DNA from 2 places in the Psychrobacillus sp. INOP01 genome. Region 1 is predicted to be linked to the other one. Evidence: riboswitches for the same ligand, from Rfam matches in the RefSeq annotation. Region 1 holds a riboswitch; the other holds the start of a gene.

Region 1 (5,117 bases):
TAAGCTGGTAGCTGATAGAGAAGGGATTTTCCCATGCCAGTAGGAAGTATAGCGACAACATCTTTTCCATCTATAATTTGCTCAATTACTTCTTGTTGACCTTCTCGGAAGTTTGCATGGCCGAACTTTTTCTGAAGAATTTCATATAATTTATTCATGAATTTGTTCTCCCTTTGTCAATGCTAAACGCACTTGAAAGTAACTAACTTCTGGTAATCTGTCTTTTATTAATGTAAGTTTTTTTGTATGTAACTCGTTTGATAGATGAAGAATTCCTTCTACTTGCTCACTAGAAATAAAAGGTGAAATAGAGAAGTTTTTATTGTTTGAGACTATTTCAATAACATGATCCTCTATTGTGTTAATCTTCAACTTTCTTATTCTAGCAATTTGTTCAATAGAATATCCCTTCTCAAATAGGCTATTTGTTCTAAAAGCAGATTCAGTTAGAGGTGAATCAATATGAATATCTTTAGCTAAATCGAATAACCGAGGACTTGTCTCCATCGAAATATTGTCTAACATACAATGTAAGCATTCTAAAAAAGTAATTTTGATATCCAAATCAGTCATTTGATAGTAGCGAGCCAGTTGTTCCCATGTCAAACCAGTTTTGTTATAGCCGCTGAATCTATAAACAAATAATGTTCTGTGTATGTCATCTAAAGTAGAATTTTCAAGTAAATGAAATATTTCTTGCTTAATATCATTCTTTAAGTTGGAGTGACGAAAATTATGCTGAATTAAAAAGTCTTTAACAAAATGCTGATTAGCAATATCCTTTTGATTTGGTACAAATTTTTTCTCATTTGCTTGAAACTGTGATAGCGTTTGGACAACCAAGTCGATTCTTTTCCAAAAGATTTGTTCCTTACCTCTATATTGCCAACCGTTTAAGCGAAGCTTTTTATCTTGAGGTAATGCTTTTACTCCTTTGTTAGTTATATAGACAAGTGATTCGTTTAACTGGATAAACTCTTCTTTAAACAAATCATTAATCGCTGTATCATAATCTTCCTTCGATAATTGTGGAAGGATAGAGAAAAAAGCATGAAGTTGAAAATATGTCACATCTTGAATAGTTTGCCCTGACTTTTTGCCTTTTAATAAATAATATGGAGCATTCTCAGAACGTTGACCGGTTATTTTATGTATAATAAATAGTAATATTTGATGAAAATGCATAGGAATACCTCTCTTTTCTGAAGTATTTTGGTTGAAATGTATGGAAAACATCTTTAGAATGAATACGATAGCATATTCGTTTTAGTAGTTACAAAGGAGAGAATATAATAATGGCAAAATATACAATTGTAGATAAAGATACATGTATTGCATGCGGAGCTTGTGGAGCCGCTGCCCCAGATATTTATGATTATGATGATGAAGGTATTGCCTTCGTTATTTTAGATGATAACATGGGTACAACAGAAGTTCCAGAAGAACTAATGGAGGATATGGAAGATGCATTTGAGGGTTGTCCTACTGATTCTATTAAAGTAGCAGATGAGTCTTTCGAAGGCGACGCACTGAAATACGAATAGTATATTGAATGGTGGTTGTGACTTTGTCATGATCACCATTTTTTAAAGATTAAGAAAGTATATAATAATGTCTTGTAACCACTGAATTCATGATAGTTTAAATAATGAATAGTACTAGTGATTTCCATTTCAGATGGAGACAAAGGAACGCTGGCTAAGACGCCACCTCGTGTGGCAACGCCTTCGTGACCAACATCCTGTTGGCCTACGCGTGGAACGGAAATCAGAGTATTACACTCCAAATTACTCTGATTGGAGCATTTTCTCTTAATCACTTCATTTTTTTCCTCTTAAAAAAGGTTGTTCCTCCTAATGGAGAAACAACCTTTTGTTAATTTGTATTAGGTTTCATATATGAATTAGTTACCTTATCAAGCAATGGTTTCATTCGTTTGAATAATACAATCATCACAATAGTTACTAATATACCTTTAATCAAATTAAAAGGTAATATACCGAATATGATAGTATTAAACAAGGCAGAACCTGTTTCCATTGGGAAATTTAAGAAATAAGTGTACATAGGTAAGAACACATAATAATTTAATACACTCATTCCAATCGCCATAGAGACTGTACCTGCTCCAAGACCAACCATAATCCCTTTTGACGTAGTAACTTTACGGTAAATCAGATACACAGGTGCTAAAAACAATATACTAGTTACAAAGTTAGCCATATGTCCCACAGGTACACCAGTTGGACTCCCTGCAAATAGCCAATCTAACACATTTTTTAAAAATGCAACTAGAATTCCTGCTACCGGACCCATCGTGATTGCAGCGATTAAAGCTGGTATATCACTAAAGTCCACCTTCAAATAAGCCGGTAAAACCGGTAATGGAAATGCAAGTAGCATTAAAACAAAAGAAATACTACTAAGCATTGCGACTGCTATAAGCATCCGCGTTTTGCCTTTTAACATAAAATCCTCTCTCCTTTTGCGATTCACTCCACAAGAAGAAAGGTTCAGCACGTTTGCATACTTAAAGAATCCCTTGAACTAATAAAGTCCAAGGGAGAAACAAGGTACACTTAAATAAGCGTATCCGTATAAGCATACGAAAAACGACTGCACCTTCACCTTCTCCCATCCAGACTATACTGTCGGCTTTGGAATTTAACCAAATCAACCTGTTAAGGTTCGCGGGCTGAAGAAATAAATTTCTAATACCGCCGGTCGGGAATTGCACCCTGCCCCGAAGATGAATCAATATTTTATTGTCCTTCAAGAATTATCTTGAATTAATAACATTTTATCAAATAAAAACAATATATGCAACAGACCTGTTTGTAATTAGGAAACAGCTTAATATGTTTTGTTTCAAAACAATTAATAATCCATAATCCAGAAAAATTTATAACCTTTTCCGACTAATTTACACTGATTCATAGAAGTTACATGGGCTATAATAACAAATATATTGGTTATTTCGCATTATTTGTGGGTTATATGTGAACCTGAATGGGCGGGCTTTCGACTCTTTTTTACTCCTCGGTAGGTTATTTATGGGCTATTTGCACAATTTCTATTAGGTTGAAAAGCACTTCAAAACAAAAAATGCCATGCTTAATTTAATAAGCAATGGCATTTTACGAAATTTATTTGGTTTGCATAGTAAAACCATTCGGTCCAATTGGAACTGGAAGTGGGCTAGTCATATCTATTCCATTCCAATTTTCTTGTACGACATTCTCTAATTGAATGGATTGATTAAAGCTTGCAGCTGTTAAGGAAAAAGCTTCTATAAATCGAGATGCCTCACCCGCATCAAATGATTCCAAGTTTAAAGGTTCATCGAAGTGCACTACAAAACCTTTATCCTCTTGTACTGTATAAGTAACATCATTCGGTATAACAGAAGTATAAATATCATTTTCCGGATTTTTCATACCTATCAAAGCTTCTGTTAGTGTAGTGAATGTATTATTAAAATTAGGTGTTAAATAAGTCTCTTCGTTAAAAGCCTTATACGCAAAATAATTTACCTTTTTCTCTGAACCTGTTAATACCACAGGTTCATCTAAAGTCCCGACCTGATCCCATTCAATCGGTGAGCCGTCTTCATTTACTCTTAATAATGAATCAAAATCACTAAAAATTTCATTGATAGAAGAGAGATATGGTGCCGCTGCTCCAGGGGCAGTATCGTAACCATGATCTACTGGTAAATAATGCTTTAACATTTTACCATCAACCAAAAAGTAGCCTTTGTAAGGATGATATTCTTGGAATCCAAGGGAAGTTTCATCAATCCCAAACGCATATTTTTCATATAGCTCCAAGCTATTCGGTGTCTTGCTTGGAAAATTATTTTCTATTTGTTCCTTAGGAATTACAATCGTGATTGGTACAGAAAGAGCATTTTCTAACAGAGAAAAATGAAAAACTGTTCCGCCATTTAAATCATTCTCGTAAACTGAAGTATATGGACTACCAAGCGGAACTATTTCAAACGGAGCCGCTACTTTTCCAGACATAACCGACATATCATTTGACTTTTCCTCTTCTACGTCACCAACAGTGGCTTCTTCATATATTTCCATCGTTCTCATATTATCGTTTGCCGTTGATGACTCTGCAGCCTTATCATTGGTGGAACTCTCATTATTATTTATATATGAGGAGACGAGAACTGTTAATATTAATACGGATGCTACGGAAATGATATAAGGCATCCATTTATTCATTGAAACTCCTATACGCTTCCTATTTTCAGTTTTCTCCTGAGTTTCTATCTCCGACTTTATCCGTTGGTATATTTCATCCTTCGAGCGTTTATCTGTAAACTTAGGCATATTATTTAATAGTTCATCTAATACACGATCTTCTGGTTTTTTCTCACTCATGATGAACATCTGCCTCCTTTTGCTTATCAGATAATCGCTCACGAAGTGCTTTTATTGCACGATGTTGCGTTGTCTTCACTTTCCCTTCCGACCAATTTAGAATTTCTGACGTTTCCGCAATCGAAAGCTCCTGGAAATACCGCATGATAATTACCATTTTCTGATCCCCAGTACAATCATCCAATGCAACTAATAATGTTCTCATCTCATCATTAAGTTGTACTAAATCTTCCGGTAGCATATCTGAAGATGCAAGTTGCATCGTTTCCCAGTCAAATGAGTCGAATAACCTCTTTTTTCTGACGGCCTGTTTTCTAAAATGGTCAATTGCTATATTTTTTGCTATTGAAAATAACCATGTTTTTTCTGAACTTTTTCCCTCGAAGCTACTATAAGCTTTAAGTACTCGTACATATACTTCTTGGACCAAGTCTTCCGCAGTTTGTCTATTTTTCACCAAATATATGAGAAACTGAAAAACATCTTGATGATATGTATCATACAAGCGGTGGAAAACGGAGTCATTCATAGGCTCCCCCCGTTCTTTCAATTAGTCGTTTCAAGTCCGTTTTTGTTACACGGCTTTTATCACTTATTTACGGGCAGGCCGATTCAAGTCGCCACGTCCTATGGCAACATCGGCAATAGTACGTCCTGTACGTTTTAGGACACACACTTCAAGGCTAGGTCTTAGCAACCAAGTTTAAGTGGGAGAGATAACTG
Region 2 (5,117 bases), 220 kb from region 1:
AAATTTATTAAAGGAGTGTTACGAATGAGTAAACTTCAAGACAAAGTTGTAATTATTACTGGTGGTGCCGGAGGAATTGGGTTCGGAATGGCAAAAGCAATGGTGAAAGAAGGAGCAATCGTTACGATTGTAGATGTTAATGATGAAACAGGAAATGCAAGTGAAAAATTATTGCAAGAAATTTCTCCAAAATCTATGTTTGTAAAAGCTGATCTTATGGATCGTGAAAACTTACCTAATATCATTAAAACAGTAGTTGATAAGTACGGTAAGATAGATGTACTTGTGAATAATGCACATGCATCGAAACAATTGACGTTTGAGAACATTACACAAGCTGATCTAGACCTATCATTTGGTACTGGATTTTATCCTACATTCTATTTGATGCAGGCAGCACTTCCTTATCTAAAAGAAACGAAAGGAAATATTATTAACTTTGCTTCTGGAGCAGGGCTGGCCGGGCATGAAACACAAGCGGCATATGCAGCTGCAAAAGAAGCTATTCGCGGAATATCTCGAGTTGCAGCAAATGAATGGGGTCGCTTTGGCATTAATGTAAATATCATTAGTCCGCTGGCAAACTCAGAAGGGGTACAAGCATGGGCACAAGCACAACCTGAATATTATGAATCTGTAGTAAGTAAAATTCCAATGGGTCGCTTTGGTGATGTGGAAGAGGATATTGGTCGTGTAGCTGTGTTTTTAGCAAGTGAGGACTCTAGGTATATGACAGGTCAAACAATGATGGTGGATGGCGGATCCATCATGCTCCGCTAAATAAGAGTGATTTGTATGGAAAAAACAAATTTATTTAAACTTATTCATTCAAGTGAATTAATTTCAAACGAAAATATTGTCAAGTTTTCCTCTAAGTTTGCATATCCAGTTGGAATATCAGCAATTTTAGTATTAGCTCAGTTACGTACAAATGGACCGAAAAAACAAAGTGAATTAGCAGACATTCTTCAATATTCAAAAGGAGCAATAACCAATATTTCATCAAAACTTGTGAAATTTGAGCTTGCTGAACGACTGTATGATGAAGAAGATCGCAGGACGATCCATCTGAAGATAACCGCTAAAGGTCAATCAGCTCTAATTGAAGCACAAAAACTAGGTGAAGAAATATATGTGGAGTTATTTGAAGAATTAACCGAGGAGGAGCTTGACCAATATTTAAGCATACAGAAGAAAATATTAAATGGTATGAAAAATAAAAGATTGTCAATATAACCTTCTATTTACACAAATTTGTAATTCGTCAATTACCTTTAAATGAGGGAATTGGCGTTTTTTTATATCGTTTTCTTATTTTATTATTTTTTAGATAAGGGTGAGTCATCGTAATAAAAGTCTAACTTCCTTGCAAATAAATTCAAGTCTTGCTATTCTAATATCAGTTAAATAAATTATCCTTCGGGGTCGGGTGAAAGTCCCAATCGACAGTAAGAGAGTAATCTCGGAGCCTGTGAGCCGTAAAACGCATGATTTGGTGTGAATCCAAAGCCGACAGTTACAGTCTGGATGGGAGAAGGAGTAGGTCGCCTATTGTCTAGGTTTTTTTAGTTCTGCTAAAAAGACTTAACGAAAGGGCTTATTAAAGTATGACTTCTCTCGCATCCGATAAATTTTGGATGCGTTTTTTAATTGAATAATTATCCTTCGGGGTCGGGTGAAAGTCCCAATCGACAGTAAGAGAGTAATCTCAGAGCCTGTGAGCCGTAAAACGCATGATTTGGTGTGAGTCCAAAGCCGACAGTTACAGTCTGGATGGGAGAAGGAGTAGGTCGCCTATTGTCTAGGTTTTTTTAGTTCTGCTAAAAAAAAACGTAACGAAAGGGCTTATTAAAGTATGACTTCTCTCGCATCCGATAAATTTTGGATGCGTTTTTTAATTGAATAATTATCCTTCGGGGTCGGGTGAAAGTCCCAATCGACAGTAAGAGAGTAATCTCAGAGCCTGTGAGCCGTAAAACGCATGATTTGGTGTAAATCCAAAGCCGACAGTTACAGTCTGGATGGGAGAAGGAGTAGTTCAATGCTTTTTGAGAGTTAATGACAAAAGGCTTATTTGAATCTACCTAATTTTCCTCCGACACCTATGTGTACGGAGTTTTTTATTTATATGGGATTTACAATTTTCGCCTTAAAATACTTAGTAAAAGGAGGAAGCAATGTTTACAGGAATTATTGAAGAGCTAGGCACAGTAAAGAACGTTCAAAAAAGTGCAAGCAGTATGCAACTTGTTATACGTGCCGAACGAATTTTAGAAGACATAAAATTAGGTGATAGTATCGCAGTGAATGGTGTTTGTTTAACAGTAATTGAGTTTTCACAATTCCAATTTACAGTAGATGTTATGCCAGAAACGTTTCACGCGACTACAACAAAATTATTAAACAGTGGTTCAGCTGTAAACTTAGAAAGAGCAATGGCGGCAAATGGTCGATTTGGTGGTCATTTCGTTTCAGGGCACGTTGACGGAGTCGGTACAATTTTGAAGAAACGTCCTACTGCAAATGCAGTTTATATTGATATAAGTGTACCAGAAGAAGTGAGTCACTTTTGTATACCAAAGGGCTCCATTACGATTGATGGCACAAGCTTAACGATTTTTGAAATAAATAAATCGACAATAACCGTGTCCCTAATTCCCCATACAAATAAGGAGACCGTCCTAGGGATGAAAAAAGAGCGTGAACTAGTCAATATTGAATGTGACATGCTAGGAAAGTATATGCATCAATATGTTACAAATAAGGAATCGACTATTACACGAGATTTTTTAAAGCAGAACGGTTTTTAAGGAGATAATAACATGCTAAATACGATAGAAGAAGCAATTTCGGATCTAAAACAAGGAAAGCTCATTATTTTAGTAGATGATGAAAACCGCGAAAACGAAGGTGATTTCCTTTGCTTAGCAGAATTTGCAACACCAGAAAATATTAATTTCATGGCCAAGTATGGTCGAGGATTGATTTGTATGCCAATTCATGAGGAAATCGCACAGGAATTGCAATTACAACCGATGGTTTCTAACAATACAGATTTTCATCAAACTGCATTCACTGTGTCGATTGATCACGAGACCACATCTACAGGTATTAGTGCATTCGATCGTTCAGAAACAATGCTGCAAGTCATTAATCCACAAGCAAGTGCACTTCAATTTAAGCGACCTGGACATGTCTTCCCACTAATTGCAAAGCCTGGTGGTGTATTAGAAAGACGTGGACATACAGAGGCTGCAGTGGATTTTGGAACACTTTGTGCTTCAGCTAAAGCAGGTGTAATTTGTGAAATTATGAAAGATGACGGATCAATGGCACGTCTACCGGATTTACTTGAATTTGCCCAACAATTCCATATGAAAATTGTAACAATCGAAGAATTATCAAGTTATTTAATAAATATTAAAGCTAGCTAAAGGAGAGAATAAAATGGTAAAAACAATAGAAGCAAATTTAATTGGCACAGATTTGAAAATAGGTATTGTCGTAGGGCGTTTTAATGATTTCATCAATGCAAAGTTAGTTGATGGTGCAATTGATGGATTAAAACGTCATGGAATAGCAGATGATAACATTGAGGTTGCTTGGGTTCCTGGTGTATTTGAAGTTCCTTTTATTGCGAAAAAAATGGCTGAATCCCATAATTACGATGCTGTCATTGGTCTTGGAACTGTAATAAGAGGATCTACCACACACTATGATTATGTATGCAATGAGGCGGCAAAAGGAATTGCACAGGTAGGTTTACAAACTGGGGTACCGGTTATTTTCGGTATTGTTACAACAGAATCCATTGAGCAAGCAATAGAACGGGCAGGTACAAAAGCTGGAAACAAAGGATACGATGCAGCAATCTCAGCTATTGAGATGGCAAACCTTTTGAAAATAATGTAACTTCCGAGTCGTAATGTGAGAGAAAGCCAATGACATGCATGATTGGCTTTCTTAATAATTTTAGTGCTAATGTCTAAAAAACAATGAACAAAATAGTGCTTAAATTTATCCTAAATTTCTTGGATTTGAATATTAAGTAGCTCATCAGTCTCTGTCTTAAATTCAATTTTTACAGAGACTCCAAATTCTTTGTCACTATCTTTTAACCATAATCTAAATTTTTCAATTGTAGTATTTCCTTTAGATTCTCTTCCTTCGTGGAGGTAGTCAATAATACTCGCATTGGGATATTTGGATTGAGTTTCTTTTATAGCGAGCTGTCCCCACTTAGCGTAGGCAGGTATTTCTTGTTGTGCGAGAGCAATTGTAGGTATATGTGTTGAAACTGATTGGGTGGAAGCGATAATTCCAAATGCAACAACTATTTTCTGCATAATTGATTTCATCTCCTTTACCTTAGGATGTGTCATTTACTATAAATCATTCTGTATCTAGTATGTTTACTGAAAAACAACACACAACTATAATGTATATACATTTAGAAATAAAGTACTCCCACTTAAATTCTAATCTTTATAATTGCTTTACTAAGAAAGGAAATATATGATGTTTATGTAGGTAAATAATTTTTTGTATCACAATTATAGTGGAGGTTACATGTCATGAAAATTAAAGCAGCAGTTACACCGGGACAAGGGGAAGCATTCCAAATTGAAGAAGTTGATCTTGCTAATCCAAAATCAAACGAGGTATTAGTGAAAATTGTTGCAACCGGTGTTTGTCATACAGATGCAGTTGCACGTGATTTAGCAATTGCTCCACTTCCAGCTGTACTTGGTCACGAAGGATCAGGAATTATTGAACAAGTTGGTGATGGGGTTAAGGGACTAGAGGTTGGTGATCATGTTGTCCTATCTTTTGCTCATTGTGGTTCTTGCTCGAATTGTTTAACAGGACATCCAACAGTTTGCGAAACGTTTAATGATTTAAACTTTGGTGGAGTTCATGATGATAATACAAAAAGGTTAAGTAAAGACGGAGTTGAACTTTCAACGTTCTTTGGACAATCTGCTTTTGGGACATATGCAATTGCACACGAACGTAATGTTATTAAAGTAGACAAAGATGTAGATTTGGCATTACTAGGACCTCTAGGGTGTGGAATTCAAACAGGTGCAGGTACTGTTCTTAACCGTATCCAGCCT

The links. Region 1 has a riboswitch for FMN ahead of KD050_RS19265 (ECF transporter S component). Riboswitches for the same ligand answer to the same signal wherever they lie in the genome.
Region 2: it holds a riboswitch for FMN, as region 1 does, so the genes downstream of both, ribE (riboflavin synthase) here and KD050_RS19265 (ECF transporter S component) in region 1, are expected to answer to the same signal.

Annotation. Positions count from the first base shown of each region.
Region 1 covers NZ_CP073315.1:3,920,957-3,926,073, reverse strand. Annotated here, with positions in the region: gene KD050_RS19280 (RecQ family ATP-dependent DNA helicase) at 1-158, opposite strand, end outside; gene KD050_RS19275 (YpbB family protein) at 151-1,185, opposite strand; gene KD050_RS19270 (ferredoxin) at 1,296-1,544, shown strand; gene KD050_RS19265 (ECF transporter S component) at 1,876-2,469, opposite strand; FMN riboswitch at 2,623-2,755, opposite strand; gene KD050_RS19260 (hypothetical protein) at 3,147-4,394, opposite strand; gene sigX (RNA polymerase sigma factor SigX) at 4,387-4,923, opposite strand.
Region 2 covers NZ_CP073315.1:3,702,848-3,707,964, forward strand. Annotated here, with positions in the region: gene KD050_RS18060 (SDR family NAD(P)-dependent oxidoreductase) at 25-780, shown strand; gene KD050_RS18065 (MarR family transcriptional regulator) at 796-1,236, shown strand; FMN riboswitch at 1,412-1,543, shown strand; FMN riboswitch at 1,658-1,789, shown strand; FMN riboswitch at 1,906-2,037, shown strand; gene ribE (riboflavin synthase) at 2,178-2,810, shown strand; partial or broken gene ribB (3,4-dihydroxy-2-butanone-4-phosphate synthase) at 2,823-3,410, shown strand; gene ribE (6,7-dimethyl-8-ribityllumazine synthase) at 3,448-3,912, shown strand; gene KD050_RS18085 (DUF3889 domain-containing protein) at 4,023-4,346, opposite strand; gene KD050_RS18090 (NAD(P)-dependent alcohol dehydrogenase) at 4,575-5,117, shown strand, end outside.